2 regions of the Clostridium fermenticellae genome follow, and region 1 is predicted to be linked to the other one. Evidence: a T-box and tRNA genes for the amino acid it is inferred to sense, from the RefSeq annotation. Region 1 holds a T-box; the other holds one or more tRNA genes.

What was found. The T-box of region 1 lies ahead of argS (arginine--tRNA ligase). A T-box ahead of a tRNA ligase gene usually reads a tRNA of that ligase, here a tRNA-Arg.
Region 2: it encodes a tRNA-Arg, which carries the amino acid that the T-box ahead of argS (arginine--tRNA ligase) is inferred to sense. The anticodon was not compared.

The regions. Positions count from the first base shown of each region.
Region 1 is NZ_CP032416.1:1,611,164-1,615,385, reverse strand. Features, by position in the region: gene D4Z93_RS07535 (thioredoxin domain-containing protein) at 1-1,601, shown strand, start outside; T-box leader at 1,662-1,875, shown strand; gene argS (arginine--tRNA ligase) at 1,949-3,640, shown strand; gene D4Z93_RS07525 (CBS domain-containing protein) at 3,761-4,138, shown strand; gene D4Z93_RS07520 (FeoB-associated Cys-rich membrane protein) at 4,198-4,222, opposite strand, start outside.
Region 2 is NZ_CP032416.1:25,891-30,112, reverse strand. Features, by position in the region: gene D4Z93_RS00145 (BclA C-terminal domain-containing protein) at 1-529, shown strand, start outside; gene D4Z93_RS13260 (alpha-helical endospore appendage domain-containing protein) at 648-1,463, shown strand; tRNA gene D4Z93_RS00135 (tRNA-Arg) at 1,581-1,657, opposite strand; gene D4Z93_RS00130 (TetR/AcrR family transcriptional regulator) at 1,733-2,299, opposite strand; gene D4Z93_RS00125 (phosphatidylserine decarboxylase) at 2,517-3,413, shown strand; tRNA gene D4Z93_RS00120 (tRNA-Arg) at 3,458-3,534, shown strand; gene D4Z93_RS00115 (G1 family glutamic endopeptidase) at 3,688-4,222, shown strand, end outside.

The sequences.
Region 1 (4,222 bases):
TTGAGAGTGCAGGTACAGCATGGGATGATAATAAAAAGGATTTAGAAAAAATGGGTTCAAGTATAGTCAATATACTGAATGATAAAGGTGAGAAGGAAAAGCAAAAATTATCTTATGATTTTATAAAAAGTGCATTTACACACTTTAAACAAAATTTTGATGAGTTATATGGAGGTTTTGGAAGGATGCCCAAATTTCCAATGCCACATAATTTAATGTTTTTATTGAGGTATTGGTATATAAACAAAGATGAATTTGCCTTGCAAATGGTGCAGAAAACTTTGGATCTTATGTACAATGGAGGAATATATGATCATGTTGGCTATGGATTTAGCAGATATTCTACAGATAGAAAATGGCTTATTCCTCATTTTGAAAAGATGTTATATGATAATGCCTTATTATCAATAGTGTATCTTGAGATGTACCAGATAAAAAAAGATAAGAAATATGCTAAAATATGTAATGATATTTTTACATACATTTTAAGAGATATGACGTCTGAATATGGAGGATTTTATTCTTCTGAAGATGCTGATTCTGAAGGATACGAAGGTAAATTCTATTTATGGAGTAAAGATGAAATAGATAGTATACTTGGGACAGAAAGCAGTAAAAGATTTTGTAGAATTTTTGGCGTCACTGAACAAGGTAACTTTAATGGTAAAAATATACTTAACTTAAAAGATGATACTGTGCTTTGTAATGGTGATGTTTTTACTAAAGAGTGTCTAAATAAATTATTTGAATACAGAGAAAAGAGAGTTCATCCGCATAAAGATGATAAAATTTTGACATCATGGAATGGGCTTATGATTGCAGCTATGGCAATTGGTGGAAGGGTTCTTAAAAATAGTAATTATACTGATGCTGCCATAAAGTCTGCTAAATTTATATTTGATAATTTAACTAGAGAGGATGGCCGCCTGCTTTCAAGATATAGATCTGGTGAAGCGTCATTTTTAGGATATGCCGATGATTATGCATTTCTAATATGGGGCCTAATAGAATTATATGAAACAACATATGATGAATTTTATTTAAAGAAAGCACTTGATATAAATCGTGATATGTTTAAATATTTTTGGGATTATGAAGAAGGAGGTTTTTTTATATATGGAAAAGATGGTGAGAATCTGATAACAAGGCCTAAGGAAATATATGATGGGGCAATACCATCCGGCAATTCAGTAGAAGCTTTTAATCTGATAAGATTATCACGCATAACGTCTAATATTAAATTTGAGGAAAAAGCAGTTGAGCTTTTGTCAGTTTTTTCAGGTGAATTAAAAAGCTTTCCTCAAGGATATTCTTTTTCCATGATGGCACTTATGTCTGAAAGTGTGTCCAGCATGGAAGTAATTATAGTATCTTTGAATGACTATATGTCTAAAAAGATGGTTGACAGCATAAATAGTGAGTTTAGACCATTTATGGTTTCGATGTTAAAGGATAAATATAATACACTTGATTGTATAATTCCTTTTTCAGAAAATTACTCTTCGGTGCAAGGAAGGTCGACAGCATATGTATGTCAAAATTTTGCGTGTAAATTACCTGTCACAAATATAGATGATTTTGAGAATTTAATTGGTAAATAAGAGATTATCTATTGACAAAAAAACTGTGATAATAATATAATTCTTATATAGCTTAATACATTAATTTCAGTGATTAGAAGAGTATTCTTCATGTTGTCCTAAAAGCGAGCAGTTTATTTGGTGAAAGTCTGTAGGAATATGTTGAAGAAAAGAGACTATGAGATTACTATAAAAAATTCGATATGAATTAGAAATAGTACGTTGATTGCGTTAATATTGTGAGTGGACTTAATTTTAGTCAATTAGAGTGGTACCGCGAATATTCGTCTCTTTGTTATAAGGAGGCGATTTTTTTATATAATCTTACACAGATTTAAGTATATTACAAATAATATTGGAGGTTTTTTATGAACTATAAAAAATTAGTAGCAGAAAAGATAAAAGAATACATTGATTTAGACTTAGGCAATATTGAGAAGTTAATTGAAATACCACCAAAATCAGATATGGGGGATTATGCATTTCCATGCTTTCAACTGGCAAAGGTTTTAAAAAAAGCACCGAATGTTATAGCTTCAGAGCTTGAGCAGAAGATAAATAAAGCTGACTTTGAAAAAGTTACAACAGCCGGACCTTATTTGAATTTTTTTATGGATAAAGCTTTGTTTAATAAAAATACTATAGAAGATATACTAAGTGAAAAAGATAAATATGGATCTTCAAAGGTAGGTGAAGGAAAAAATATATGTGTTGAATTTTCATCACCTAATATAGCAAAGCCATTCCATGTTGGGCACCTATTTAGTACTTCAATAGGTAACTCACTATATAAAATATTGTCTTTTGAAGGATACAATTGTGTTAGAATAAATCATCTTGGTGATTGGGGAACACAGTTTGGAAAATTAATATCGGCTTATAAAAGGTGGTGTGATAAAGAAGCATTAAAGAAGGAACCAATAAAGGAACTGCTTAGAATTTATGTAAAGTTTCATGAAGAAGCAGAAAAAGATCCATCACTAGAAGATGAAGGAAGAATGTACTTTAAAAAATTAGAAGATGGGGCAGAAGAGGAAACAAAATTATGGCAGGAATTTAAAGATCTTAGTCTCAAGGAATTTAAAAAACTTTATGATTTGTTAAATGTGGAGTTTGATTCATATGCAGGTGAAAGTTTTTATAGTGATAAGATGGATGCTATAATAGATGATATAGATAAAAAAGGATTATTAGTTGAAAGCAATGGAGCGAAAGTTGTGATGCTTGATGACTATAATATACCACCGTGTATAATAAAGAAATCAGATGGAGCTACAATATATGCGACAAGAGATCTAGCAGCAGCCACATATAGAAAGAAGACTTATGATTTTTATAAGAGTTTATATGTAGTTGGCATGGATCAGTCACTTCATTTTAGGCAGGTGTTTACAACATTAAAATTGATGGGTAATAAATGGGCTGATGACTGCAAACATATAGGATTTGGATTGGTTAGATTTGAGGATAAAAAATTATCAACAAGAAAAGGTGATGTTATATTCTTAGATGAACTTTTAAATGAATCTATAGAAAAGACTCTGGAAATAATAAATGAAAAGAATCCTAATCTTGAAAATAAAAATGAGGTTGCTAAGAAAATAGGCATAGGAGCTGTTATATTTACATATCTAAAGAATAATAGAGAAAAAGATATAGTATTTAATTGGAACGATATGCTGAGCTTTGATGGAGAAACAGGCCCTTATGTACAGTATAGTTATGCTAGAGGAAAGAGTATTTTGAGGAAAGTGAATAATATGGATTCTAAACCTGATTATGGTAAATTGAATTCAAAAGAGGAATTTGAACTTGTAAAAACCCTTGAAGGGTTTAATAAAGCTATAATGAACTCTATAGCTAAATTGGAACCGTATATAGTCACCAGATATGCAATAGGAGTGGCTAAGGATTTTAATAAATTTTATAATTCACATAATATACTGAATCAAGAAGACGAGAACTTAAAGGCTGCAAGAATCAAATTAGTTGAAGCTACATGTCAAGTCTTAAAAAATGCACTTGGTTTGCTTGGAATAGAAGTTGTTGAAAAAATGTAAACTGAATTTGATTAATGAAGCTGCCCCGATTATGATATATAATTTAAGACAGCTTCAAAATTTTAATATGGCATTCAGATTTTTCTAAATATATTGTATAATAGTATAGAGGTGTTGCTAATGATTTCAGATATAATATCTTGTGATATAATAAAACTTAAACCCGACGAAGATTTAAAAAGGGTTTTGTCAATAATGGATAATAATAATATAAATGGGGCTCCTGTAGTTGATGAAGATGGAAAACTCGTTGGTATGATTGTTAAAGCTGATATATATAGATTTTTAATGGATGATGGACATTATGATACCTGCCCTGTAGATTGGGTTATGACTAAAAATGTTATAACTGTTTCTAAATATGAGTCTATAAATGCAGCTGCACACAAAATACTGGACAACGAAATAGTTGCAATTCCAGTCCTTGATGGTGATTCGGTAGTAGGTGTGGTTTCTATTGAAGATGTTTTAAAATATTATCTAAATGAAAACGTTTGATAATAGTTGCTTTGTAAATTATGTATTTATATAAAAAATAGGCTTGCAGATAATCAAGCCTATTTTTTATAATTTTTACACTTA
Region 2 (4,222 bases), 1.2 Mb from region 1:
AACTGGTGTTACTGGTCCTACCGGTGCTACTGGTGATACTGGTCCTACTGGTGATACCGGTCCTACTGGCCCTACTGGTGCTACTGGTCCTACTGGTCCTACTGGAGCTTTGGGATTAAACCCTACTTCAACAGCAGGGTTCGCTGCAAATACAAGTGGTAGTATAATAAGTGTTATACTTTTAGGAACACTTGTAAATCTGCCAAATTCAAAGGTGTTTTCATCTGATATTTCTCCAAACTCCTCAAACACTATATTTACTATAAATACTGATGGACTATACCGTATTTCTTATCACATTAATACTACTGCATCACTTTTATTGGGATCAAGACTCATAATAAACGGTTCTGCAAATACAGCATCTACTATAAATCCTATTATTGCTACTTCAAATTTCACAAATGAAATAGATATAAATTTAACGGCAGGATCAACAGTATCCTTACAATTGTTTGGAATTCTAGGATCTGCAATTTTATTAGGTTCCTCTGCTGGTGCATCACTTATGATAATTCGTATAAACTAATATTAGTGATTTTCTAAAAGGCTCCTAAAAACTGGTCTTTTAGAAAATCCATAATTAGTTTAAAAACATAATATATTAACTACATATTCATAATTATTTCAAAGGGAGGTAATATAATATGTCTTTACCAAATATTCCAAACATAACCCCAATTATTGATATAACTAGAGATGAAGCAATAAATATGCTTATGGCATCTATTGCAATGGAGGAAATGGGATTATCACATATTATAAATGCAGAAAGTGAAAAAATTCAATATATATTAAATCCAAATAAATGTAAATGTGTTTCTATTAATGATATAAAAGAAATCAATCAAGGAGTAGAAAAAATTATACGTGATGTAACGAATTTACAGGTCTTTCTTCAGGAAAAGCTTGAAAATATTACTAAATTAATTCCTAAACCTGCTGATTATTCAAATCCATGCTTTACATGTTCTCCAGATCAATATCATAGTTTAAATTTTTCTATTATAGGCAGTGGAAGTGGACGCATAAATAACAAATGTGATTCATTTAATCATGGAATCTTTAACATTAAAGCAAATATTAATCATAATGATTGCGAAACTAATCTTTCTCTGAAATATGTTGTACAAAAAAAGAAAGATAATTATAATATTTCTGCAATTCTATTAGCAATTCCTGAAAGTATGTCATTTAATAATATAAATGATTTCAAGAATAATAATAAAGAAGATCACAATTGTAACAATGATATACAATCCATTGTAATTAAAGGACAAGGTATTATATCCTTAAAGGATGAGAACAAAGTTTTAAAACAATACACTGTAAATTTTATTTTTAAATTATGGAATTATGATAATTGCCAAAAGATAAAAATGATAATCAATTCTTGCAATTCTAAATTTAATCATGATAGTGGAATAGTTTCAATAGAATCTGGATGTTTACAAATAAAATAAATTAAAAAAGCAGTCTAAGTGACAGTAATTGTATAGTCATTTACGGTTTATAGTTAATCAAGTCTTAATAATTAAAGAGAGAGCAAAAATATAATCATTTTTGCTCTCTCTTTTTATTGGTGCACCCGAGGGGATTCGAACCTCCGGCACGCGGTTTAGGAAACCGCTGCTCTATCCTGCTGAGCTACGAGTGCATAATTTATAACTACTAAAGTATTTTAGTATAATTCTCTTAAAAAGTCAATTATATAATTAACTAAATTACATAATTATATTTGAATACCATTCAAAAAATGATCTATCAACCCCCTTTTAAACTCTTCTGAATTTTCCCTGTTATTATTAAATAATTCATATGTTGCTGATGCATACATAATTCCAAATATACTATAAGCCATTGCAAGGGAGTCACCATCTTTTATTTTCCTATCATTCATGGCATTATTTATGTATGACTGAATATAGATAATATATCCTTTTATAACTTCCCTGAATTTAATCTGCCTATCTTCTTCTCCCCAAAACTGGCTTAAAACAACTTTAATAAAATCTCTTCTGTTTTGAACTAAATCGAGTTGAACTTCACACAAAACTTTAAGCTTTTCTAATGAATCTTCCTTCTCTTTTGCCATAACCTCGATTTCTTCTTTTATTATCCTCATTCCCTCATCTACTATATACTCAAAAATCTCTTGTTTACTCTTAAAATAATAATATAAAGTGCCTTTTGCAACTCCAGCATCCGATGCTATCATATCCATTGTAGCACCACTATATCCACAACTAGAAAAGACTTTCATAGCTGATTCATATATAGTTTTTTTAGTTTTATTCATTTCAATATCACTCCGATTATTATCAAATATTTATTGACCAGTCAGTATAAATTCTCAATTATATTATACTATCTTATTGAAATAACTCAATACTTTTACTAACATTACTTTTAATTTGTAAATTGAACATCTGAAATAAAAATACAAGTTGACATTTTGCACTCTATAGTAAATAATTTAAATTGAAAACTTACTTTTCTTAAGAGGAGTTAATAATATGATAACTTATTATAACAGAAAAACAAAAAAATATGAAATAGAAAATGTAGCAGGAGATAAATATTTAAATTGGGTTTATTCTTCACCTATAGGAATGAATTTTTTAGAACTCTTCGTAAAAAAGAAGTTATTCTCAAAATTATATGGGTATTATTGCAACAGCGCTCTAAGTAAACATAATATAAATAAATTTACTAAAAAGTTTAACATAGATATGAAGGAAAGCATAAAATCAGTTAAAGATTTTACCTCATTTAATGATTTCTTTACGCGAAAATTACGTTCAAATTCAAGACCGATAGATATGAATAATAATGTATTAATATCTCCAGGAGATGGTAGGTTAACAGTTTATCAAGACATAGATATGGATAAAATAATTCAAATAAAGGGATTTACATACAAGTTGCGTGATCTTATAGATGATAACAACATAGCTTCAAATTTTTCAAATGGAACCTGTTTGATATTGAGATTATGTCCTACAGATTATCATAGATTTCACTTTATAGATAATGGTGTGTGCAATAAGACACAAAGGATAAATGGTGACTATTACTCGGTAAATCCAATAGCTCTAAAAAATATTCCAGAACTATTTTGCAAAAATAAACGTGAATGGACTTTATTTCATTCTGAAAATTTTAATGATATAATTTGTGTTGAAGTAGGTGCTACCTGTGTCGGATCAATAATCCAGACATATACACCGGGCAAACTTATAAAAAAGGGGCAGGAAAAAGGTTACTTCAAATTTGGTGGTTCTACCACAATTCTATTTTTTAAAAGAAATACAATATATATTGATAAAGATATAATTGAAAACTCTAAAAGTGGATATGAAAGTAAAGTCAAAATGGGAGAACACATAGGCAGCAAAATAGATAATTTGTAATTTGATTTTTCAATAACATTGTGCTATCATATTACTGTTGATTTGCATCAGTAGCTCAGTTGGATAGAGCAGTTGGCTACGAACCAGCGTGCCGGGGGTTCGAATCCTCTCTGATGCACCAAATGAAAATCGTATTACAAAATGTAATACGATTTTTTTACGTAGAATAATAAATTGCCACAAATTTGCTTTAAAATTACCACAAAATCATCATATAAATATTATAAAATAGTTATTAATTATAAATATATCTAATTGAAGGGAAAGATGATTAATGAAAAATATATTTGGGAAATTCTCTATGATAGTACTTTCATTTTTATTCATATCAGGATCATTATTTATTACTCATACAAATTTATTTCAAAAAAATGTTAACAACAATCAATATGTTTTTTCTAAATTTTCTCATAAGGGACAACTAGATATTTCACAAAGAAATAATAAAACAGGAAATATAAAAAATTCTTTTAGTCTTCCGTCTAATACTCAAACTTCATCAAACTGGTCTGGCTATATAAGTAAACCAACTTCTAATGCAATCTATACCAGTATTTCAGGAAATTGGACTATTCCTAATGTTTCATCTAATAATAACTATGCAGTAGCCGCTCAATGGATTGGCTTAGGTGGAGTTTCTTCCTCTGACCTTTTACAAATGGGAACTATGGAAGAAATCAAAGATGGACAAACTACAGTTGAAGTATTTTGGGAAAAGCTACCTGATGCCTCTCAGAATATAATGAGTGTCCCTATTGGATCAACCATTAGTGCTAAAATATATAAATCATCGAATTCAAACTCTGAAT